Luteolibacter sp. LG18: one gene and its partners. The main gene of each other region encodes a partner of the protein of the gene in region 3 in a complex. Links are inferred from orthologs where the notes say so. Each region holds a gene or a part of one and is shown on either strand. Other genes may lie near its edges. The genes, in order: llg_RS22630, nuoD and nuoB.

Region 1 (7,387 bases), 2.6 Mb from region 3 along the record:
AAGATCGGCTTCAAGAACTTCCCGATGGACAACTTCGGCGTCACCAGCCCGAAGCTGAAGGCCATCGCCAAGACGCCGGACATCCCGGAACTGCGGAAGGCCGCCACGGAGGCCGCGGGCGCGGACGAGAAGCAGGTGACATGGATGGGTGCCCGGCTGCGCGACATTTCCGGCGAGGAGTTCTCCGCCTACGGCGTGAGCAAGGAATCTGGCGGCGTGGCCGTTGCCCAGGTTTCCGGCCCTCTCGCCCAAGCTGGATTCAAGCCCGGCGACCTGATCCAACAGGTCGAGGGCAAACCGGTTTCCAACCTCGCGGCCTTCAAGGCGGCGCTGGAGAAGCTCCCCGCGAAACCGGAAACCGCCTTCGGCATCATCCGCAACCAGATGCCCGCCACCCTCACGGTGAAGGGCAAGGTCGAGCCGTTGAAGTAGGCCTCACGGCGTTTCCTTCGGATCACGCTTCAGAAGCAGCATCACTCCCCGTGCGGGAACCGCCTCGTGGAGCGTGATCATCGTCTGGCCACCGGCCTTTTTGGTATCGTTGCTCAGTGTGGAGATCGTGGACACGTGGCCGATGGCGTTTCCGCAGGCATCGACAAGCGCCGCGCCACTGGAACCGGGAGCCCACTCGGTGCTGGCGTTCATGCGCAGCCGCACGGCGTCCTCGAACTTCATCGCGTCTCCGCTCTCGCCCTTCTTCCAGTAGAAACGGCTCACCACGCCTGCGCTGAAATAGCCGAGGTGACCGAAGGGCTCGCTGTAAAGGTAGGCGGCATCGCCCGGTGACACCTGGTCCTGCAGCGGCAGCGGTTCCAAGGCGGAGCCCTCGATCCGCAGCACCGCGGCATCCAGTTCCTTTTCCGCGGCGATCACCGAGGTGACCGCGTAGACCTTTTCCTCCGCGTCCACGGCGATCAGGTAGCCCTCCCGCATTTCATGATCCGGACGCACGCAGTGATGGCAGGTCACCACCGCGCCCTTGCGGTCGATGACGTAACCGCCCGCGAGGTTGAGGTGCCAGTGGTCGCACTTCGGGCACAGGTAGAACCAGCCGATGCGGACGAAGCCCTTGGTGGCGGCGATGGCCACGTCCCGGCTGACCAGCGGTTGGGTCTTGGCGGGAAGGAGCTCGACCGGTTCCGCCACCGGTTTTTCGACCAATTCGGCGATCTTCTCCTTCGACAGCAGCTTACCCGCGTCCTTGAGCGCCTCCGCCTGCTGGACGATGCCGGGGTTGTTCGAAAGCGGCACGCCGGGTTCGATCGGAACGCCGGGGGCCTGGGCGAAGGCGGGAAGCGCACCGGCCGCCAGCAGCACGGCACAAACGGAGGAAACGGATTTCAGAAACATCGGAGTCGAACGGTGAAACCTCCATTCCAAAACCGCCGGACCACCGAACGCCCGCCTTTTCTTCAAAATTGCATCCCACGCGAGGTGCTAAGGATTTCTCCGGATGGGTTTCACCCAAAAAAGAGACCCTCAACAGCGTTACCTGTTGAGGGTCAAATGGTGGAGGCGAGGGGAGTCGAACCCCTGTCCGAAACGCCTTCAGCACTGGCTTCTACACGTTTAGTCCGCGGTCTGGTGTTTCGGAAGGACTGGGCCCGCGAACGGCGTTGTCTTTCCTAGAAACCTGTTTGATCTCGACCGGACGCCCGGTTACCCGGCTTCCAGCCCAGCCTGTTGAGTGTCGTCTTCTCCCTTAACAGGCGTCAGGGGTCGGACGTGGCCGTCAATTAAGCAGCCAATGCGAGCTCGTGAGAGTCTGCATTTATTTGTTTTGATCGGCTTTTCAAGAGGCCAACCGATCAACCTCCACGTGCCACCAGCGCGTCAAACATCCCGTCGAAACCGGAACGCCCCCGTTTGCTGTGTGGGGTGAGGATACACCGCCCGGACCGGGGTTCAACCGGAATCCACGGATCCAGGCCGCGGATTTTCCCGCGCCGATTGATTCTGAGCCATCTGCGGCGCGGAAAAAGCACTTCCGGCTTGCTTCGACCCGCTCCGCCGCCTATCCCCCGCGCCAGCCATGGCCTCAACGCCCGTCATCAACCTCCGCAAGGGACACGCCGTCCGCCACAACAACGAAGTCTGCGTCGTCGTCAGCCACGAGCTGAAGACCCCGCCGCGCATGGCCTCCTACGTCCAGATGTCGATCCGGAGCGTGGGCACCAAGAAGATCTTCAATCTCCGCCTGACCTCGAACGACTCGATGGAAGGCGTGCTGCTCGAGCGCATCCCGCACGAGTATTCCTACAAGGACAGCAGCGGCTACCACTTCCTCAACCCGGAAACCTACGAGGATGCCGCCGTGTTCGAGGACATCGTGGAGCCGGTGAAGGATTACCTCATGGAGGGTTCCATCTACACTCTTCTGTTCACCGACGGCACCGTGGCCTCGATCGACCTTCCGGCCTCGATGGTCATGACCGTCACCGAATCCTCGGAAGGCGTGAAGGGCGACTCCGCCAACAACGTCTACAAGCCCGCCACCATGGAAACCGGCCTGATCGTGCAGGTGCCGCTTTTCATCAACGTCGGCGAGAAGATCAACGTGAAGACCGAGGACAACAGCTACCTCGGCCGCGCCTGATCCCAGCCCAGCCCCATTTTCCAAAGCCGGACTCCAACAGGGGTCCGGCTTTTTTGTTGGATCTGTTGGACGGCGAACCCTTGCGCCTTGTGAAACTTTTCACAAAGTGGCTTGCCGGGACGCGGAGCGGCCACTCATAGTTTGGATCGAATCTGGCGGGCTACGTTCCCGTCCGGGACCCATCGAGCCATGAGCGAAAACCCTTCTGCCACCGCGGAAAAGAAGCTGCCCAAGGACCTTGCCGCTGAAAAGGGCATGGTCAACGTCCAGATCGACGGCGTTTGGCACCAGTTTCCCCGGGGAACGCGCATGATCGAGGCCTGTTCCCAGGCGAACATCCACGTCCCGCGCTACTGCTACCACCCGAAGCTCTCCGCTCCCGGCAACTGCCGCATGTGCCTCGTGCAGATGGGCATGCCCCCCCGCCCCGCCCCCGGCCAAGAGCCGGCGCGCGATGAGGATGGCTATGAGATCATCGGCTGGATGCCGCGCCCGGTGATCGCCTGCGCGAACACGGTGGGCGAGAACATGGGCATCCGCACCCAGGGCGAGCTGGTGGAGAAATGCCGCGAGGGGGTGATGGAGTTCCTGCTCATCAACCACCCGCTGGATTGCCCGATCTGCGACCAAGCCGGCGAGTGCCGCCTCCAGGAATTTTCCGTCGAACACGGCCGCGGTTCGTCCCGGTTCGTGGACATGAAGGTGAAGAAGCCGAAGAACGTGGACATCGGTCCGCGGGTCCGGCTCGACGACGAGCGTTGCATCATGTGCAGCCGCTGCATCCGCTTCATGGACGAGGTGGCCGGTGATCCGGTGCTCGGATTCACCCAGCGCGGCACCCACACCACCCTCACGGTCCATCCGGGCCGCCTGCTGGACAGCAACTACTCGCTGAACACGGTCGACATCTGCCCGGTCGGTGCGCTGACCTCCAATGACTTCCGCTTCCAGATGCGTGTCTGGTTCCTGAAGGAAACCAAGTCCATCGACGTCAACTGCGGCACCGGCACCAACATCATCGTCTGGGCCCGCGGCAACAAGGTCCACCGCATCACCCCGCGCCGGAACGACGAGGTGAACTCGACCTGGATGCCGGACTCGCACCGCCTGGCCTTCCACGCGCTGGATTCCGACGCCCGCCTGACCGAGCCGCTGGTGAAGGTCAGCGGACCGCACACGCCGCTGGCGTGGAAGAACGCGCTGGAGATCGCTGCAAACAACCTCAAGACTTTCCAGTCCGGCGAGATCGCCATCGTCGCCTCCGGCCGGATGACCAACGAGGAGCTTTTCATGGCCCGCGCACTGGCCGCCGAGATCGGCACCAATGCGCTGGCGATCGTGCCGCGCCACGGCGAGGCCGACACCCTGCTGGTCGCCGCCGACCGCAACCCGAACACGACCGGCGCGAAGCTGGTGTGGGAAACGGAGGACCCCGCCGCCGCGCTGGCCAGCATCCGCTACGGCCTCGACAACGGCTCGATCAAGGCGCTCATCGCCCTTGGCGAGGACCTGCTCGGCGACGCCGGGTTCACCCGCGAACAGGTCGGCAAGGCCACCTTCCTTCTCCAGATGGCCACCCTGGCCAACCCCACCGCCGAACTCGCCACCGTGGTGCTGCCGTCCGCCGGCTTCACCGAGAAGCGCGGCTCGATGGTCAATCTCTCCGGCCGTCTCCAGCGCCTCAACCGCGCCGTCGAACCGCCCGCGGGTGCCCGCGACGACTGGGAAATCCTCCGCGACCTCGTCCTCACGCTGAGTGGCGAGAAGAACGAGGTTCACATGATCGAGGACGTCTTCAAGGCCATGGCCGAGGCGATTCCCGCGTTCAATGGACTCTCCCTTTCCAAGATCGGCGACCAAGGCAAACCGGTCGTCGAAACCGGCTACCAAATCCCGCTTCTCGTGAACGAGCGCGCCCGCAAGGCCGCTGGCATCATTAATGGTTAAAGGCTAGAGGTTAAAAGTTATTGGAAAGAGAAGCGATGGACCACGAATCATTGAGGACATTCGAAGATCTGGAATGCTGGAAAGCATGCCGGGAACTTCGTGTTTTCGTGGCGAGGACCATTTGCAAAGCCCTCCCGAAGGAAGAGAGCTTCCGACTGGGCGACCAAATTCTACGAGCTGCACGGTCCAGCACAGCCAATATCGCCGAGGGCTACGGTCGCTTCCACTACCTCGATAATGCGAAGTTTTGCTCCAACGCCCGGGGTTCCTGCTGGGAAGTAGTAGACCACCTCATTACCGCCCATGACGAAGGCATCATCGCCACGGACATGCTTGAGCAAGGACGTGCTCTCGCGGCAACGGCCATCGCGCTGCTAAACGGCTACATTTCGTATCTCCGGCGTGCATCACGGGAAAGAGACACCCAATAACCTCTAACCCATAACGTCTAACTTTCCCCATGGACCCGCTTCTTCTCACCATCCTCATCACGCTGGCGAAAATCATCGGCCTGACGTTCCTCGTCGTGCTGCCGTTGGTGCCGATCTCGGTTTACTTCGAGCGCCGTTTCTCCGCGGTCATCCAGGACCGCGTCGGCCCGAACCGGGTTGGCATTCCGCTCAGCCTGATCGGTCTGAAGGACTTCTCGTTCGCCGGTCTGATCCAGCCGATGGCGGACGGCGTGAAGCTGTTCTTGAAAGAGGACTTCACCCCGACTCATGTCCGCAAGGCCTTCTACTGGCTGGCTCCGGTGCTGACCGTGGCCCCCTCCCTGATCACGCTGGCCGTGATCCCCTTCGGTTCCTCCATCACCCTTGGCGGACAGAAGATTGACCTCGCCATCGCCAACCTCGACGTCGGTCCGCTGTTCATCTTTTCGATCGCCTCGCTCTCGGTTTACGGCATCACGCTCGCCGGGTGGTCTTCGAACTCGAAGTTCCCGTTCATCGGCGGCGTGCGCTCCACGGCCCAGATGATCTCCTACGAAATCTGCCTCGGCCTCTCGATCATCCCGGTGCTGCTCTATTTCGGCGACCTGAACCTCGGCAAGATCGTCCAGGAACAGTCCGAGCACGGCTGGCTGCTGCTGCCGTTCTGGGGCCATGACGCGGCCCATCCGCTGTCCTCGAAGCTGCTGTTCTGGATCCCGGCTTTCATTTCCTTCCTGATCTTCACGATCTCGATCTTCGCGGAAACCAACCGCATGCCCTTCGACCTTCCGGAATGCGAAACCGAACTCGTCGGCGGCTACCACACGGAGTACTCCTCGATGAAGTTCGCGATGTTCTTCATGGGTGAATACGCCGCGATGGTGGTGGGCTCCGCGCTGATCATTACCCTTTTCTTCGGCGGCTGGTCGGCGGGCCCGCTCGACCCATACATCAACGATTTCTCGTTGTTCGGCGCCAAGCTCGGCGGACTGCTCCATCTGGCGGTATTCCTGACCAAGCTCATCGTCTTCATCCTGTTCTTCATCCTCGTCCGCTGGACGGTACCCCGCTTCCGCTACGACCAGCTCATGAAGCTCGGTTGGGTGATCTTCTTCGAAGCCGCGCTGGTGAACGTCTTCCTCGCCGCCCTCGTCATCGCCGCACCTTACCTTTCCGCCGGGATCATCGTCCTCGGGTTCATCCTGCTGGTGATCCTCTGCGCCGCCATCATCTGGGTGGCGAAGGTGTCCGAGGAGCCATCCAAACCCAACTCGGGCCTTCTTGGACAGAACTGACCCGGGTTTAGGATTTAGTGCTTTAGATTTTAAATTTTCTTCCCATGGCTGTCATCAAGGTCAAACGCCCGCAACTGAGCTTCGGTGAGAAGGTCTACTTCGGCGCGCTCATCAAGGGCTTCCTGCTCACGATGAAGCACGCCGTCGATTCGATGCGCGGCAAGTCCCGCGGCGCGAAGGAACTGGCCTCGTCCGGCCTCGGCGTGACGATGCAGTATCCGGAACAGAAGTGGGACGAGCATCTGCCGGAGCACTACCGCGGCGCACCCGCGCTGGTGACGGACGAGCAGGGCCGTGAGCGCTGCGTGTCCTGCCAGCTCTGCGAGTTCATCTGCCCGCCGAAGGCGATCAAGATCACCCCGAGCGAGATTCCCGCCGAGGACCAATGGGCGAAGGTCGAGAAGCGCCCGCTGGAGTTCGACATCGACATGATCCGCTGCATCTACTGCGGCATGTGCGAGGAAGTCTGCCCGGAGCAGGCCATTTTCCTGCGCAAGGACTACGCCATCACCGGCCTGACCCGGCAGGACATGGTCCACAACAAGAAGAAGCTCTACGAAATCGGCGGTGTCCGCGAGGGCCTCGTCAACAAGTGGAACGAGCTGAAGTAAGCACCCGACGACCCATGAAAGCGATCTCCTCCTCCATCGTGGTAGCGGCCGGCGTATACGCCATGACCCAATCCATGCCGCTTCTGGCCATGCGGGCGGGCGGCGTCCTCCCGAGCCTCTTCGCTTTCGCAGCGTCCCTCGTGGTCATCGGCCTTGGGCTGACCGGCTGGTGGGCATCCTTGAAATACGACCGCTGAGATCCCTTTCCCCCATCACTCCCATGCCTTCCCCACTCTTCTGGATCTTCGCCCTGCTGATGCTGATCGGCGGCGTGGCCGTCCTCTGCTTCCGCAACCCGGTCTCGAGCGCGCTGTCGATGGTGGTGTCGTTCGTCGGCATCGCCGGCCTGTTCGTCGGGTTGGACGCCTACTTCACCGGCATCATCCAGATCCTGGTCTACGCGGGCGCGATCATGGTGTTGTTCCTGTTCATCATCATGCTGCTGGACCTCAAGGACGAGGTGAAGCGCAAGACGCGGATCGCGCCGATCGCTGCCGGGCTGGTGCT
Region 2 (7,427 bases), 2.7 Mb from region 3 along the record:
CGATGCGCGCAATGCCCCGGTTTCTCCGGGCCAGGGCAAGATGCGCGAGCCGGTGATCCGCACCATGCATCTCGGCCGACTGTTCAAGGTCACGGAGACCAATCCGGATTTCACCTGGTGGAACTGGACGGACACCTACTACGGCTTCACCTCGCAGGAGCCGCTCAACTCGCCGAGCGTGTTCAACTTTTACACCCCGGTCTACCAGGCCCCCGGCGAGATCCGGAACACCGGGCTGGTGAGCCCCGGCTTCCAGCTCGTGAACACCTACACCTCGGTGTCGTTCCCGAACTTGCTGCTCGATTACCTCCACGAAGGCTTCCGCTCGGCCTGGGACCACCGCTATCCGCTCGACTACCACGCGACGCTGCTGGTGGCCGCCAGCCCGGAAGCCTTGGTCGATCAAGTGAACCTGCTGGTCTGCGCCGGCAACATGACCGCGCGGACGCGCTCGATCCTGATCACCCGGCTGAACGATCCGAACCTCAACCAGAACGACCGCGTCGCGCTCGCCGTGTGGCTGGCGATGACCTGCCCGGAGGGCGCCGTCCAACGCTGAATATCCCATGCGCTCACGCCGACAATTCCTTGGAGAAGCCAGTTGCGCCGCGATCGGTTCGACCTCGATCCTTTCGACCCTGCTGAACCTGACGATGGCGAACCACGCCGCGGCGGCCAGCGGTTTCAGCGGCCAGCGGAAGGCGCTGGTGTGCCTGTTCCTGTCCGGAGGCTGCGACACCTTCAACATCCTGATCCCGCGGGACTCCCCCGGCGGCTACGATGAATACGCGGCCTCGCGCTCGAACCTGGCGATCCCGCGGAACCAACTGCTGCCGCTCAATTACACCGACGCCCAAGGGCGACAATACGGGCTAAATCCCGCCTGCACGCGTCTGGCGGAGATGTTCAACGGCCTCGGTGGCGACACCTCGAAGAAGCGGCTCTCGTTCCTCGCGAACGTCGGCACGCTGATCGAACCGATCCCGGACAAGCAGGCGTATCTCAATGGCAACGTCGCGCTGCCGAAGGCGCTGTTCTCGCACCGCGACCAGATCGAGCAGTGGCAGACCTCGGTGCCGCAGGGTATGTCGGTGCTGTCCGGCTGGGGCGGCCGTGCGGCGGACGTGATCCACTCGACGCTGAACACGGAGCAAACCGGCGGCTACTACATGCCGATGAATTTCTCGCTGTCCGGGAACAACGCGTTCCAGATCGGCCGCAGCGAGGGCCAGTTTGTGATCACGCCCGGCGGCGCGCTGGCGATCACCGGCACCGGCGGCCAGTCCGCGATCCAGCAGGCAAAGGAGCAGGCGCTGAAGGATGTGGTCGCCAGCCCGATCGAAGAGCACTATCAGAGCCTTTTCCAGCGCACCCACGGCCGCATCACGGCGAACAGCATCGAACGCGGCGCGCAGTTCCAGCAATCGTTCGACGCGATCGGCACCACGCTCGCCTCGGTGTTCGCGGCCGCCGGTTTCCCGAACCATTGGCTCTCCCAACAGTTCCAGGCCGCAATCAAGACGATCGTCATCCGCGACCAGCTCAAGCTGGCCCGGCAGACGATCTTCATCGAGTTCGGCGGCTGGGACCACCACTCGGAACTGCTCAACACCCAGCGCGGCATGCTGCTGACGCTGGATGCGGTGCTCTATGCCTATCAGAAATCGCTGGAGGCACTGGGGCTGGCGAACGACGTGATCACGTTCACGGCCTCCGATTTCGGACGGACCCTGCGCTCGAACGGTCAGGGCACGGACCACGCGTGGTCGGGCAACCAGTTCGTCTTCGGCGGTCCGGTGCAAGGCGGCACGGTGAAGGGCAATTTCCCGTCGCTGGCCATCGATGGGCCGGACGACATCGGCCGCGGCGGACGGATTTTCCCGAAGCTGGCCGCGGACCAGTATTACTGCGAGCTGTTGCGGTGGTTCGGGGTCAGCAACGGCAACATGGACCAGGTGCTGCCGAATATCCGTAACTTCTACGACCCAGCGAGCGCCACGAACCCGGTGGGATTCCTGATTTGATCAGGGAGCAAGGACATTCCTGTCCTTGTGGAAATCGAGCTTCGAGAAAAAGGGACAAGAATGCCCCTTCTCCCTGAAACAAGTCAGGGCTATTCTTCCCAGATGCGCGCGTGGAAATGGCATGAGTGGCTCGGAGCGATCGCCATCCTGGTGTTCGTCCTCTGGCTGGTGCTGCGCCCGGTCGAAAAACCAACGCCCATCCTTCCACCTCCGCCGGTCACGCCGAGCCAGCCGGCCCCCACTCCCCCGGCGAAGCCGACCGCGGCGGAAGGCCTGCTTTCCGGCTACGGCGACCCGGCCTCCCCGCCCATCGACGACCTGCGGAAACTGAACCGCGTGCTCGGCGGCTATTTCTCGGTGATCAAGGAGCCGTCGAAGAATCCCATCGGAGGCAACGCGGATCTGGCAGCGGCCCTGCGCGGGGAGAACCCGAACCGCACGGTGTTCCTCCCGGCGGGACATCCGGTCTTTTCCCCTGACGGCCTGTTGCTCGACCGCTGGGGCAGCCCGGTGATCGTCCATCCCGAGGGCTGGCAGCGGATCGAGCTGCGGTCGGCGGGCCCGGACAAGGTGCCCTACAACGGCGACGACCTGATTCTCTCCGCCACTGGACTTCAAAAGAACCCGTGATTTCCGGAAGCCGCGGGCGCGTCTTGGATGCCGGATCGCCCCTTGTGAAATATTTCACAAACCCCTTGCCGCCCGGGGGCCTTTCGAGACAGATTTCCCTAGGTTTAACCCCGGCATGAGCAACCGTACCACCGAATTCGAAGCGCCCGATACCCTCGCCCGTGCCTCCGCCGCGGCGGCGGACCATTACCACGCCGAGACGGACGACCTGATGGGCGAAAAGATGGTGCTCAACATGGGCCCTTCCCACCCGGCTACCCACGGCGTGCTGCGGTTGGTGCTGGAGCTGGATGGCGAGATCATCACAAAGGCGGACCCGGACGTGGGGTTCCTGCACCGCGGCGATGAGAAGATCGCGGAGAACATGCACTACAACCAGTTCGTGCCCTACACGGACCGGCTGGACTACCTCGCGCCGCTCGCGAACAACGTGGCCTACGCCTGTGCGGTGGAGAAGCTGATGGACTGGACCCTGCCGCCCCGCGGCCAGGCCCTGCGCGTGCTGTGCTGTGAGCTGGCCCGCATTTCCTCCCACATGCTCGGCGTGGGCGTCTGCGCCATGGACGTGGGCGCAATGACCGTGTTCCTCTACACCTTCACGGAGCGCGAGAAGATCTACAACCTCTGCGAGCAGCTCACCGGTGCCCGCTTCACCACCTCCTACACCCGTGTCGGCGGCCAGCTCCGCGACATGCCCGCGGGCTTCGAGCAGGCGGTCCGCCGCTTCCTCAACGAGTGCGAGATCACCATCGACGAAATCTCGAAGCTGCTCGACAAGAACAAGATCTACCTCGACCGCATGTGCGACATCGGGGTCATCAGCAAGGAGGCGGCGATCGCCTGGGGCCTCACCGGCCCGAACCTGCGTGCATCCGGCGTGAGCCGTGACCTCCGCAAGGACCGTCCCTACCTCGGCTACGAGCAATACGACTTCGACATCCCGATCGCCGAGGAGGGCGATTGCTACGCGCGCTACCAAATCCGCATGGAGGAAATGCGCCAGTCGATCCGGATCTGCCGCCAGGTGCTCAACACCATGCCCGCCGGCCCGGTGAACCTGGCCGACACGAAGAGCATGCTGCCGGACAAGGAGCGCGTGCTGATGTCGATGGAGGAGCTGATCCACCATTTCATCGTCGCCACCCAAGGCATCGACGCTCCGAAGGGCGAGGTCTACTTCGGCGCGGAAAATCCGAAGGGCGAGCTCGGTTTCTACATCCACTCGACCGGCGGCGGTGTCCCGCATCGACTCAAGATCCGCAGCCCCTCCTTCTGCAACCTTTCGATCACCTCGAAGCTGCTCCCCGGCCACATGGTGTCCGACATCCCTGCGATCCTCGGCTCGCTGGATTTCGTCATGGGCGAGTGTGACAGGTAAGATTTTTTAGCCGCAAAAAGGCGCAAATGGCGCAAAAGGAATCCATATTCGAGCTCTGCGACCAAGTGCGGGAAACCGCATTTGAGCTGCACTGCTTCCTGCGTCACGGATACAAGGAGAGCATTTACGAAAACGGACTCCTCCATCGCCCCTCCAAGAAAGGAATCCCGGCGGTCCAACAAGTTCCATTGCAAGTGATGGACGAGGACGGCACGGTGCTCGGCAATCTCGAAATTGATCTCGTGGTGGCTGGAGAATTGGTCGTCGAAATCAAAGCCTGCCGAACCATCGCCCCCGAACATACCGCCCAACTTTTGGGTTACCTGAGAGCCTGCCGGAAAGAACACGGTCTGCTCATCAACTTCGGAGCTTCCAAACTCGAAATCCGCAAATACGCCCTCTCCAAAGAACTGCCAATTCATCCGGAAAGCGCTCCACTCTGAACTTTTGCGCCTCTTGCGCCTTTTTGCGGCTAAAAAAATCACCATCCCATGTCCCATTCCAACGTCGAAGACCTCGTCGCGTCACCCGAAACCCCGGGGACGAAATTCTTTGCTCCCTTCGCGGTGACGACTGAGCTGGAAGCCGAGGCCGTGAAGCGGCTGGCCCAGTTCCCGGACAACCAGAAGCGCTCGGCGGTGCTGCCGCTGCTGCACTACATCCAGCATCACCACGGCTATCTTTCGGCGGAAGCCATCGCGTGGACCGCGCAGCGGATCGGGATCGAACCGATCAAGGTCGCCGAGGTGGTGACGTTCTACCCGGGCTTCCGCCAGTCGGCTCCCGGCGTGAACCACATCCGCGTCTGCCGCACGCTTTCCTGCGCGATGGGCGGCTCCTACGAGCTGATGGAAAAGCTCTGCCAGCTCACCGGCATCGATCGCAGCACCTCGGACTCCCATCATCATCCGGTCTCGGTTTCGCCGTGCGGGAAGTTCTCCGTCGAGTTCGCGGAATGCCTCGCCTCCTGTGGCACCGCTCCGGTGTGCATGGTGAACGACGATTTCCACGACGGCATCACCGCCGACAAGGCCCAGGCCCTGCTCGACAGTTACTCGAACGCCGCGAACTCCGCCGCCGGACACTAACCCCCCTCACCCGCCCATTTCCGTGATCACCTACAAAGCCGGCAAGCAGCCCGATCCGCGCGAGTACCGCCTGATCTTCAAGAACGTCGACCGGGAGGGCTGGGATCCCTCCATCCAGACCTATCTCTCCGACGGTGGCTACGAGGATCTGAAGAAGGCGTTCACGATGGCGCCGAAGGACATCACGGAAGAGGTGAAAAAATCCGGCCTGCGCGGCCGCGGCGGCGCGGGTTTCCCGACGGGCATGAAGTGGACCTTCATCCCGCCGAACAACACCAAGCCGGTCTACCTGATCTGCAACGGCGACGAGTCCGAGCCGGGCACCTTCAAGGACCGCTACATCGTCCACCAGGACCCGCACCAGCTCATCGAGGGCATGGTGATCGCGTGCTTCGCCACCGGCGCGCACACCGCCTACATCTATCTCCGTGAGGAATTCCCCGCCGCCGCCGTGCTGATGGAGAAGGCGTTGGATGAGGCCCGCGCCCACGGTTTCCTCGGCAAGAACATCCTCGGCTCCGGCTTCGACCTGGAAATCTACGTCCACCGCGGCGCGGGGGCCTACATCTGCGGCGAAGAGACCGGCCTGATCGAATCGCTGGAGGGCAAGCGCCCCTATCCGCGCATCAAGCCGCCGTATTTCCCCGCCGCGCTCGGCCTCTACATGAGCCCGACGATCGTGAACAACGTGGAGTCGCTTTGCCACGTGAAGCACATCATCCGCATGGGCGGCGACGAATACGCGAAGCTCGGCGTGGCCCGCAACACCGGCACCCGCATCTTGTGCGTGTCCGGTGATGTGAAGAAGCCGGGTTACTTCGAAGTCGAGGTCGGCAAAATCACGATGCGCGAGCTACTGTACGACATGTGCGGCGGCCCGAAGGATGGGCGCGAGTTCAAGGCGGTCATCCCCGGCGGCTCCTCGTCGAAAATCCTGCGCTGCGACGAGACCTACAAGCTCAAGAACCCGGACGGCTCCGCCAAGGATCTCGGATTCTGGGACATCCAGATGGATTTCGACACCTTGGCTGCCTGCGGCTCGATGGCCGGTTCCGGCGGCGTGATCGTGCTCGATGACACCCGCAAGATCTCATGGGTGCTGAACAACCTCAACAGCTTCTACGCCCACGAATCCTGCGGCCAATGCACTCCCTGCCGCGAAGGTTCGATGTGGATGAAAAAGATCACCGACCGTCTCGTCACCGGCGAGGCCTCGCCGAAGGACATCGAGACGCTCGAAAGCGTGGCCTACCAGATCGACGGCCGCACCATCTGCGCCTTCGGTGAAGCCAGCTCCTGGCCGGTGGAGGCCATGGTGGCGAAGTTCCGCGAGGAGCTGCTGTCCGACACCAGCGCGGAGAACGACGGCAAGGCCCACAACGAGGAAACCGAGGCCCAGCGCCGCTACCTCGACCACGAGCCCACCAAACCCGGCGCGCCCGTGACCGCGGATATCGCGTGAGCAACGGAGGCGGATCGGTCTCCGTCAGCGGGTTATATCCTGCCGATCTCGATGATGCTGGAGGGCTTGGATCTTCGACAGGAGATCTTGCCTCCGGCGCTCAGATTCCGCCTCCTCTCTCGCGATCTTTCCACAGTCCTTCAGACGCAGGATCGTCGCCATGGCACCGGCCACCATCAGGTAGAGCCCCAGGTCGTCCAAGCCTCCGATCGCTGGTCCGCGGCTCCACGTGAACTCGCGGCGTTCGAAGGCCTAGGAGCAAAGGAAGCTCTCCTGCATGCCTCCGGCATGCGAACCCAACGATCCACTCCAACCGGTGGGGGCGTCGCTGCGCTCCTAGCCACCGGCTAGCAATCCGATTCCCCTTGCCGGGGAAAAGAGGCTCGTCTTCCCATTCCGAAACTCCGCCTAAATTTAGCGCCATTCGGGACAAGAATGTTTGCCTCCGGCTATGTCCGCTTCGCTCCCATTCTACTCCCAGTTAGGATCACTGCGGCGGAGCAATGGGCGGCAGCGGCGTTTGCTGCGGTAGCGGCTGGGCGTCCATGATGTTGCCCGGAGAAGTGCCCTGCTGGGGCTGCTTGGCCTTTTTCTTCTCCGCTTCCTTGTCCGCCTTCTCTTTCTCCGCGTCCTTCTTCGCTTGGCGGCGGTCGTAGGCGTCGATGGGGGCGGTCACGATCTTTTCACCCACATTGTAGGTCCCCTCCACCACCGCACCCGCCACGGTGAACGGAGCCTTCACGATCGCACAGGAAGACAGGCCGGCGGATGCCGCGGGGAGGAGAAGCCAGTGCAGGCGGTGACGCATCTCGGAAGGCTATCCGCTCCACGGGGCATGGCGAGGG
Region 3 (7,141 bases):
TGGCCCTCCTCATGGGATTTTCCCTGCTGGTGTTGGTGCCGCGGGCCGGGGTGGTTTGGGAGCAGGGGGATGGCCCCGCGCATGCCGCGGGCATGGCCAATCCCCGTTACCGCCGTGGGCTGGTGGCGATTCTAGTGCTGGCGGTGATCGCCGTGACCGGCTGGGTGGGGATGAGCCGCCGGAAGTTCGAGGACATCCAAGCCGGCCAGTTCGCGGTGTTCCGGCGGTCTTCACGGCAGGATGCCCGTTATCAGGCGATCTACTATTGCTCCCCGGAAAGCATCCGCGGCCTCCATTTGAAGAAGCGGAGCCTCATGACCATCGGGCTGCCGGAGCGGGATTGGGTGGTGGATGCGCAGGGGCGGCTCACGCCGGAAGCGATCGCCCGGACGGGGCTTTCCGGGGAAGAGGTGGCCGCGGTGCACGCGGTGTTCGCGAAGTTCCGGGAGCGGCAGGCGAAGTGCCTGTGGTCCCGGTTGGCTGTCGTGCCGGAGCTCTCGACCGATCCGGATCATTTCGGCATCCGGGTCCAGCCGATGTTGTTCGGCCCGCAGTGCCAGGCCTTGGAGCTGTGCCTCTATGTGGACCTCGATTTCGTGAAGGACAAGGCGGCCCGTGAGTATCTGGTGTCCGGCTATCCGCTCGACCCATGGCCCGGGCGCACGGCGTGGACCGGCATCACGGGTGTCCGCTCCGGCGGGGTGTGGAGGTTCACCACGCCCGACCACCCCGCGCCGATGACCGCGGCGGAGTTCAACCGGGTTTACCTTCCGGTTTTCGAGGAAGAATGAGGCCCATTGGCCGCTGAAATAAGGCCCATGGGTCTCATAGGGCCTATAGGACCGATGGTTTGTGGACGGAGGCCCCCTTGTGAAATCCTTCACAAACGGCTTGAGGCGGCGGCGGCGCGGAGTCAGGGTGCTCGTATAGCCACCATGGTCACTCCTTCCCAGCAGCCGCTCCATGCCGCCTACGATTCGAAGATCGAGGGCAACGTGATCTTCACCCGCGTGGATGCGGCGATCAACTGGATGCGGAAAAACTCGATGTGGCCGATGCCGATGGGCCTCGCCTGTTGCGCGATCGAGATGATGGCCGCCGCTTGCAGCCGCTTCGACCTCAGCCGTTTCGGCGCGGAGGTGATGCGCTTTTCGCCGCGCCAGGCGGACGTGATGATCGTGGCCGGCACGGTGACCTACAAGATGGCGCTGGCCGTGAAACGCATCTGGGACCAGATGCCGGAGCCGAAGTGGTGCATCGCCATGGGCGCCTGCGCCTCCTCCGGCGGGATGTACCGCAGCTACGCGGTGCTCCAAGGCATCGACAAGCTGATCCCGGTGGACGTTTACATTTCCGGCTGCCCGCCGCGCCCCGAGGCGCTGATCGAGGGCCTGATGAAGCTCCAGGCGAAGATCGAGGGCCAGCCCGCGCTCCAGCAGCAGAAGCAGGAGTTCTTCAACGAGATGGCCTGAGCCAGACCCTTTCCCCTTTTTTCGAAACGATGTCCGCGGAAGACGTGAGCAAGGTGCGCGAGAAATTCGGCGCGCAGGTGAAGTCCAGCAACGAGTTCCGCGGCGAGCACACCGTGACGGTGGAGCTGGCGGCGCTGCACGAGGTGATGGCCTTCGCGAAGAACGAGCTGGGCTACGGCATGGTGATCGACATCGCCAGCCTCGACCACTTCGGCGACGATCCGCGGTTCGAGATGGTCTATGAACTGGTCACCGTGGACGACTCGAAGCACCTGCGGGTGAAGTCGCCGGTGGGCGAGGACGAGTCCGTGCCGAGCGTGACCGACCTGTGGGCCGGGGCGGATTGGCACGAGCGCGAGGTGTACGACATGATGGGCATCCGGTTCACGAACCACCCGGACCTGCGCCGCATCCTGATGTGGGAGGGCTACCCGTTCTACCCGCTGCGGAAGGATTTCCCGCTCCAGGGGCGTCCTTCGGACATGCCGGACGTCGCCTTCACGGGCATCGCGCCGCTGGAAGGCGGGCCGTTCGTGACCTGCGCGGGCGGTGACGACACCATCGGCCGCGAACCGCGGGCTCGGGTGGTCGATTGATTTTTTCCTCCCCGTCCCCACCCGCACCCCTCCTGCACGATGAATCGTCTGGTGGCCCGTGCCCATGGAGTGAGGCGGGGGCTGGGCCAGCTCCGCGAGGCGCGGATGCCGTGGCTGATCGCCGCGCTGGTCCTCGCCATCCAGGCGGGCGTGGAAGCCGGGGGCGGCTACCTGCGGCACCCGGAGTGGTTTGAATGGTTCGGCCTGAGCCGGGCGGGCGTCCTGCGCGGGTGGCTGTGGCAGCCGCTGAGCTACGCGCTGCTCCACGGGAGCTGGGCGCACGCGATCCTCAATGTCGTCTGCCTGCTGCTGCTGGGCACGCGGGTGGAGCACGTGCTCGGCTCGCGGAGGCTGGTGCGGGCGATGGTGGCCTCGATCCTCGGCGGGGCGGCGGGCCACCTGCTGCTGGCGGTGGAAAAGGATCTGACGCTGGTGGGGATCTCCGGGGCGGCCTACGGGCTGCTGCTGCTGGTGACCACGCTGTCCCCGGACTCCAAGATGTGGCCGCTGATGGTGTCCGGGCGCTGGCTGGGAGTCGGGCTGCTGGTGACCACCGGCTTGCTGGCGTTGATGGACCCGGCGCTGGGCGTGCCCGGGCTGGCGGACCTCGGGCGCTGGATGTCGGCGCAGGGGATGGAGGCCGGGTGGAAGTTCAGCCACGGCTGCCACTTCGGCGGCGGCCTCGCCGGCTGGCTCTACGGCCGCTGGCTGCTGCGCCCACGGGTGACACTGGCGAAGCTGCGGCGGGAACGGGAACGGCGGGAGAAAGCTCTGAGCACGAAATCCAAAATTCCAAACGGGGAGTAAGCGGAAGGAGTTGAGCCTTTAGGCGAGGAAGGTCTTCAGAGGGGGGCGGAGGCTTGAAAAGTTTGCTGGTTTTCAGTGTTCAGTTTTCAGGAAGAGAAGACGGGCTTACGCGGGGCTTATTCCACGACCTCCGCTCTTCCTTTTGCGATTTCTGCGCCTCTTTGCGGCTAAAACCTCCCCAGCCTCCGCCCCTCCCTGAAGACCCTCCTCGCCTGAAGGCTCGACTCCTCAACACCTCGGACGGATTCCGGCAACTGCTTGGCACATAGGCCCAATGGCATTACAGGATACGAAAGGTTCATCCCATGGCCATCTCGCTCCAATTCGCCGCTTCGATCGACCGGTTTCACGGGCTGCTCACGACGATGTTTCCCCATGAGGGGCTGACGGCGATTGGCGGGCCGGGAAAACTGCTCCATGGCTCTTTCCTCCGGAAGCTGGAGGAGGTGATGGAAGACCTCCGGGACGTTGCTCCGGCGGAGGCAGGGGTGACAGGTGGGGGGGGGGGAGGGGATTCTGGACGAGCATCGCCGGTGGTTCCAGCGGCTGCTTGGATTGGGCCATCGCGGTGATCCGGTGGTTCTCGGCGAGTGTGTCCGGGTGTTGTTCCTGCTCACCGCGATGTTGTGGGACCGATGTGTGGAGCAGGAAGGGGGCACCAACCTGCGGCCGATGAATTGCATCGCGCCGTTGAAGCCGATGTTCGCGTATTGCGGATTTGAAGGAATGGCGGATTGGCCGGTGGCTGACGTTTTGGCTGAACTCTCGAAGCGGAGGGATGAGGCGATGCAGTGGAATGACGTCCAAAATCCGAAACAGGACGTGAAGACGAGGCGGCGATGGTTGGGTTGGATCGATCGAGGTTTGGGAATGGGAATTGTGGCCTTGGCTGTTCTTCCGGGGTGCGATCGTCGGGCGGGGAACGAGGTGAAACGGGAGCTATGGGCTCCGGATGGTTCGCGTCGGCTGGTGGTGTTTTGCCGGACGGTGGACGCGACGACGGGGTTCAACACGCAGGTTTCGATGCTTGGGCCGGGGGAGTTGCTGCCCGACGACGGCGGTAATGCGTTCATCGCGGATGACGGTGACGTGCGGGTGTCGTGGAAGGCGGACGGGGGAATCCTGATCGACTATCCGGGCGACCTGCGGGTCTTCAAACAGGAAGCCGTGGTGGGTGGGGTGGCGGTGGAATACCGGAAGCGCCCGTGAGCGGAAGGAGTTGAGCCTTCAGGCGAGGAAGGTCTTCAGAGGGGGCGGAGGCTGGAAGAGTTTGCTGGTGTTCAGTTTTCAGTTTTCAGCAAGAGAAGAGGGGCTTTCGCGGAACCGATTCCACGACCTCCGGTTCTTCCTTTTGCGATTTCTGCGCCTCCTTGCGGCTAAAATCCCCCCAGCCTCCGCTCCCCCCCCTGAAGACCTTCCTCGCCTGAAGGCTCAACTCCTCACGAAAAAGCCCGCGCCGGTGAGGGCGCGGGCTTGGTTCGAGGACCCCGGAAATGGGTGGTGCTGGGCTCAGCGGTTGCGAGCGTTGTCGACCTTTTCGCGCCAGGCGGCCTGGCGTTCGGCGGCGGCGGCTTGGTTGGCCTGCACCTTGGCGGAGAAGTTCGCCTGGTTCTGGGCGCGGGCCTCGGCGAAGTTCTGCTGGCGGGCATTGGAGGCGGAGCGCCAGGAATCGAGCGTCTGCTGGCGCTGCTGCTGGTTGTCCTGCAGGCGTTCGCGATACTGCTGCTGGTTGAACTGGAGCCGCTGCTGGTACTCCTGGCGGTTGTCCTGGTAGCGGTTCTGGTTGTATTGCAGGCGTTCGCGGAAGTCCTGCTGGTTGTTTTGGAGGCGGTCGCGGTAGGCCTGCTGGTTGTAGTTCAGGCGGTCGCGGTATTCCTGCTGGTTCGCGGCGAGGTTGCTGCGGAACTGGGCGGCATTGGCGTCGCGGCGCTCGCGGAAATCATTGGCCCAGGCGTAGTTGCGCTGGCGGAGTAGATCGAGGCGGTTCTGGTAGTTCGGGATCTGGCCGTAGTGGATGTTCCGCGGCGGCGGGCAGACGCCGCCACCCGGGCGCCAGCCGTAGGGGTGGGGCACGCCGTGGCAGAGCGGCGGGCGGTAGCCGACCGGGTAGTAGCCGTAGAGGTAGGGGTCGTAGTAGCAGCGGCGGCTGTAATCGTAATAGCAGTAGCGGTAGGGGTCGTAGCCCCAGCGGCTGTCGCTGGTGGCCACCAGCGAAACGATGGCGGCACCGGCGAGCGGCGCGCCGTAGTCGACGCCCGGTCCATAGCCACTGTAGCCGGGGCTGTAGGGGTCGTAATAGCACGACACCAGGGAAAGCGAGGAGGCGGCGGTGATCAGACCGGCCGCGAGGCGGAAGAGTGGGGTCTTCATGGTTCCTAGGACTCGAATGTGCGGAAATTTATTCACGCGGCCCCAGGCCAGATTCAAGAGCCCAGATTCCAGAACCCAGAGAAGAGGAAGAGTCTGAGGAGCGCTCTGTCCCACCTATAGGTCCTATTCTCCGGCTGGGAGGCCGTGAAGAGTGGAAAAGAACCTGAGGAGCCCTCTTCCTCCTCTCTGGACTCTGGGCTCTGGATTCTTGTGTCTGGCCGAAGGCCTCTTGACACCCCCATGGCCGGTTTCGTTTCTTCCGTATAGCTCATCCCATTGCATGCCTGATTCCATTCTCGTGACCGGCGGAGCCGGCTATATCGGTTCCCACACGGTTCGTTTGCTCGCTTCCCAAGGTCGGAAGATCGTCGTTCTGGACAATCTCGTTTACGGCCACGAACAGGCCATCGTCGATGAGTCCGTGGTGCTTGTGAAAGGTGACGTGGGCGACCGCTCGCTGGTCGAGAGCCTTTTCGCCGAGCACGGGTTCGCTGCCGTGGTCCACTTCGCCGCCTACGCCTACGTGGGCGAATCGGTGACCGATCCGCTGAAATACTACCGGAACAACACCGCCGAGCCGCTGGTGCTGCTCGAAACGATGCAGAAGCACGGCTGCAAGACCTTCGTCTTTTCCTCCACCTGCGCCACCTACGGCGTGCCGGAGAGCATCCCGATCGTGGAGAGCAATCCGCAGCGCCCGATCAATCCCTACGGCCGCAGCAAGCTGATGCTCGAGTGGGTGCTCGAGGATTGCGGCCGCGCCTGGGGCCTGCGCAGCGCCTGCCTCCGCTATTTCAATGCCAGCGGCAGCTCCGCCGATGGCCTGATCGGCGAGGACCACAACCCGGAAACCCACCTCATCCCGCGCGTGCTGATGGCCGTGACCGGGGAAATCGAGCACGTCGAGGTCTTCGGCACCGACTATGACACGCCCGATGGCACCGGCATCCGCGATTACATCCACGTCGAGGACCTCGCCGAGGCCCATGCGCTCGCCCTGGACCACCTGGTCGGCGGTGGGGAGTCCGTGAAAGTGAATCTTGGCACCGGCGTCGGCGTTTCTGTTCGCCAAATCATCGATGCCGTGGAAGAAATTACAGGCAACAAGGTGCCGGTGAAGTATGGTCCGCGTCGTGAAGGCGACCCGGCGATGCTGATCGCGGACCCGTCCCAAGCCAAGGCGGTCCTTGGCTGGGAAGCCCGCCGCAAGGACGTGCGCGACATGGTTCGCCCGGCCTGGGCGTGGGCGAACGGCCCCCGCAAGGGGCGTTATGACCGCTGAGCGCGTAAACCCACGTAATCGCGATGTAATGACATTCGGGCTTGCAAGGCCCGATAAAACAAGCAAGTTCTCGTAGAAAACCCAACGTACATGAACAGCCGATCCTTTTCCCGCGCGGGGAAGTCCTCCTCGCGTCCCCCCACTGGCTTCTCGCTGGTGGAGTTGCTCACCGTGATTGCGATCATCGCGATCCTTCTCACCGTGGGAGCGGTTGGATTGGGCGGCATGACGGGCGGTAAGAACGTCAACAGCGCCGTGACCACGGCGGAAGCCCTGTTTGCCCAGGCGCGTGCGGAGGCCACCGGCCGCGCCACCCGCGCCTGCGTGCTGGTGGACATCAACGACCCCTCCGACCGCGTCAACTACCTGCGCCGCATGGTGGTGGCCTACGAGGAGATCGATCCCGCCACCAACCAGCCGGTGAAGGACAAGTGGGTGGTCACCGACCGCGGCGCGGTGCTTCCGGACCAGGTGTATTTCAGCAAGACCTACAGTAAGGGCGGCGATGGCCAGACGCTCGAGGAAATCACCCTCAGCGAGGACAACGTGAAGAAGCAGTTCGCCGGGAAGTATCTCAGCTACAAGTTCACCTCGGAAGGCATCAGCTCGGCCCC

The links.
Region 1: the proteins of nuoB (region 3) and llg_RS22630 are in contact, whole or in part, in a crystal structure (PDB 6Y11), measured with the Thermus thermophilus proteins. The link is inferred for Luteolibacter sp. LG18 from one-to-one orthologs. Residues at the interface, in WP_096411117.1 of Thermus thermophilus: Arg16, Glu17, Gly18, Leu24, Leu27, Val28, Trp30, Gly31, Arg32, Asn34, Ser35, Trp37, Thr54, Asp55, Ala56, Asp59, Ala61, Arg62, Phe63, Gly64, Glu66, Val67, Phe68, Arg69, Ala70, Ser71, Arg73, Gln74, Ala75, Asp76; in WP_096411122.1 of Thermus thermophilus: Arg36, Val44, Arg45, Met46, Gly47, Pro48, Asn49, Arg50, Val51, Leu57, Gln58, Ala61, Asp62, Ile64, Lys65, Ile67, Phe68, Lys69, Glu70, Ile72, Val74, Glu223, Ala224, Glu225, His233, Thr234, Glu235, Tyr236, Ser237, Trp241.
Region 2: the proteins of nuoB (region 3) and nuoD are in contact, whole or in part, in a cryo-EM structure (PDB 6KHJ), measured with the Thermosynechococcus vestitus proteins. The link is inferred for Luteolibacter sp. LG18 from one-to-one orthologs. Residues at the interface, in WP_011056552.1 of Thermosynechococcus vestitus: Leu46, Met47, Tyr48, Thr50, Ala51, Cys52, Phe54, Ile55, Glu56, Ala58, Ala59, Ile61, Gly62, Ser63, Arg64, Phe65, Asn76, Pro78, Thr89, Thr91, Lys93, Met94, Ala97, Leu101, Met123, Phe124, Ser126, Asp127, Ser128, Tyr129; in WP_011057128.1 of Thermosynechococcus vestitus: Pro17, His18, His19, Pro20, Ser21, Met22, Val25, Arg27, Met29, Thr31, Ile38, Asp39, Cys40, Glu41, Pro42, Val43, Ile44, Gly45, Tyr46, Leu47, His48, Arg49, Gly50, Met51, Lys53, Ile54, Asn57, Arg58, Pro65, Tyr66.

What each region holds. Positions count from the first base shown.
Region 1 is NZ_AP024600.1:5,698,254-5,705,640, forward strand. The notes cover bases 4,188-7,136. They hold llg_RS22630 (complex I subunit 1 family protein), read left to right. Parts: upstream 4,188-5,003; coding sequence 5,004-6,269; downstream 6,270-7,136. Other genes in these bases: llg_RS22625 (molybdopterin-dependent oxidoreductase), read left to right, coding at 4,188-4,543; llg_RS23035 (four helix bundle protein), read left to right, coding at 4,579-4,974; llg_RS22635 (NADH-quinone oxidoreductase subunit I), read left to right, coding at 6,314-6,880; llg_RS22640 (hypothetical protein), read left to right, coding at 6,895-7,077; llg_RS22645 (NADH-quinone oxidoreductase subunit J), read left to right, coding at 7,101-7,136. Outside these bases: llg_RS22605 (PDZ domain-containing protein), read left to right, coding at 1-432; llg_RS22610 (serine protease), read right to left, coding at 436-1,350; llg_RS22620 (elongation factor P), read left to right, coding at 2,033-2,596; more of llg_RS22625, read left to right, coding at 2,786-4,187; more of llg_RS22645, read left to right, coding at 7,137-7,387. UniProt on the Escherichia coli protein: NDH-1 shuttles electrons from NADH, via FMN and iron-sulfur (Fe-S) centers, to quinones in the respiratory chain. The immediate electron acceptor for the enzyme in this species is believed to be ubiquinone.
Region 2 is NZ_AP024600.1:5,767,535-5,774,961, forward strand. The notes cover bases 1,912-4,900. They hold nuoD (NADH dehydrogenase (quinone) subunit D), read left to right. Parts: upstream 1,912-2,769; coding sequence 2,770-4,032; downstream 4,033-4,900. Other genes in these bases: llg_RS22870 (DUF1501 domain-containing protein), read left to right, coding at 1,912-2,024; llg_RS22875 (hypothetical protein), read left to right, coding at 2,127-2,654; llg_RS22885 (GxxExxY protein), read left to right, coding at 4,059-4,475; llg_RS22890 (NAD(P)H-dependent oxidoreductase subunit E), read left to right, coding at 4,524-4,900. Also shown: llg_RS22865 (DUF1800 family protein), read left to right, coding at 1-559; more of llg_RS22870, read left to right, coding at 567-1,911; more of llg_RS22890, read left to right, coding at 4,901-5,120; NADH-quinone oxidoreductase subunit NuoF, read left to right, coding at 5,137-6,582; llg_RS22900 (hypothetical protein), read right to left, coding at 7,070-7,390.
Region 3 is NZ_AP024600.1:3,099,517-3,106,657, forward strand. What follows is about bases 1-2,703. They hold nuoB (NADH-quinone oxidoreductase subunit NuoB), read left to right. Parts: upstream 1-935; coding sequence 936-1,472; downstream 1,473-2,703. Other genes in these bases: llg_RS12780 (hypothetical protein), read left to right, coding at 1-791; llg_RS12790 (NADH-quinone oxidoreductase subunit C), read left to right, coding at 1,502-2,068; llg_RS12795 (rhomboid family intramembrane serine protease), read left to right, coding at 2,108-2,703. Outside these bases: more of llg_RS12795, read left to right, coding at 2,704-2,875; llg_RS12800 (hypothetical protein), read left to right, coding at 3,803-4,084; llg_RS12805 (hypothetical protein), read right to left, coding at 4,385-5,245; UDP-glucose 4-epimerase GalE, read left to right, coding at 5,526-6,527; llg_RS12815 (prepilin-type N-terminal cleavage/methylation domain-containing protein), read left to right, coding at 6,618-7,141. UniProt on the Escherichia coli protein: NDH-1 shuttles electrons from NADH, via FMN and iron-sulfur (Fe-S) centers, to quinones in the respiratory chain. The immediate electron acceptor for the enzyme in this species is ubiquinone.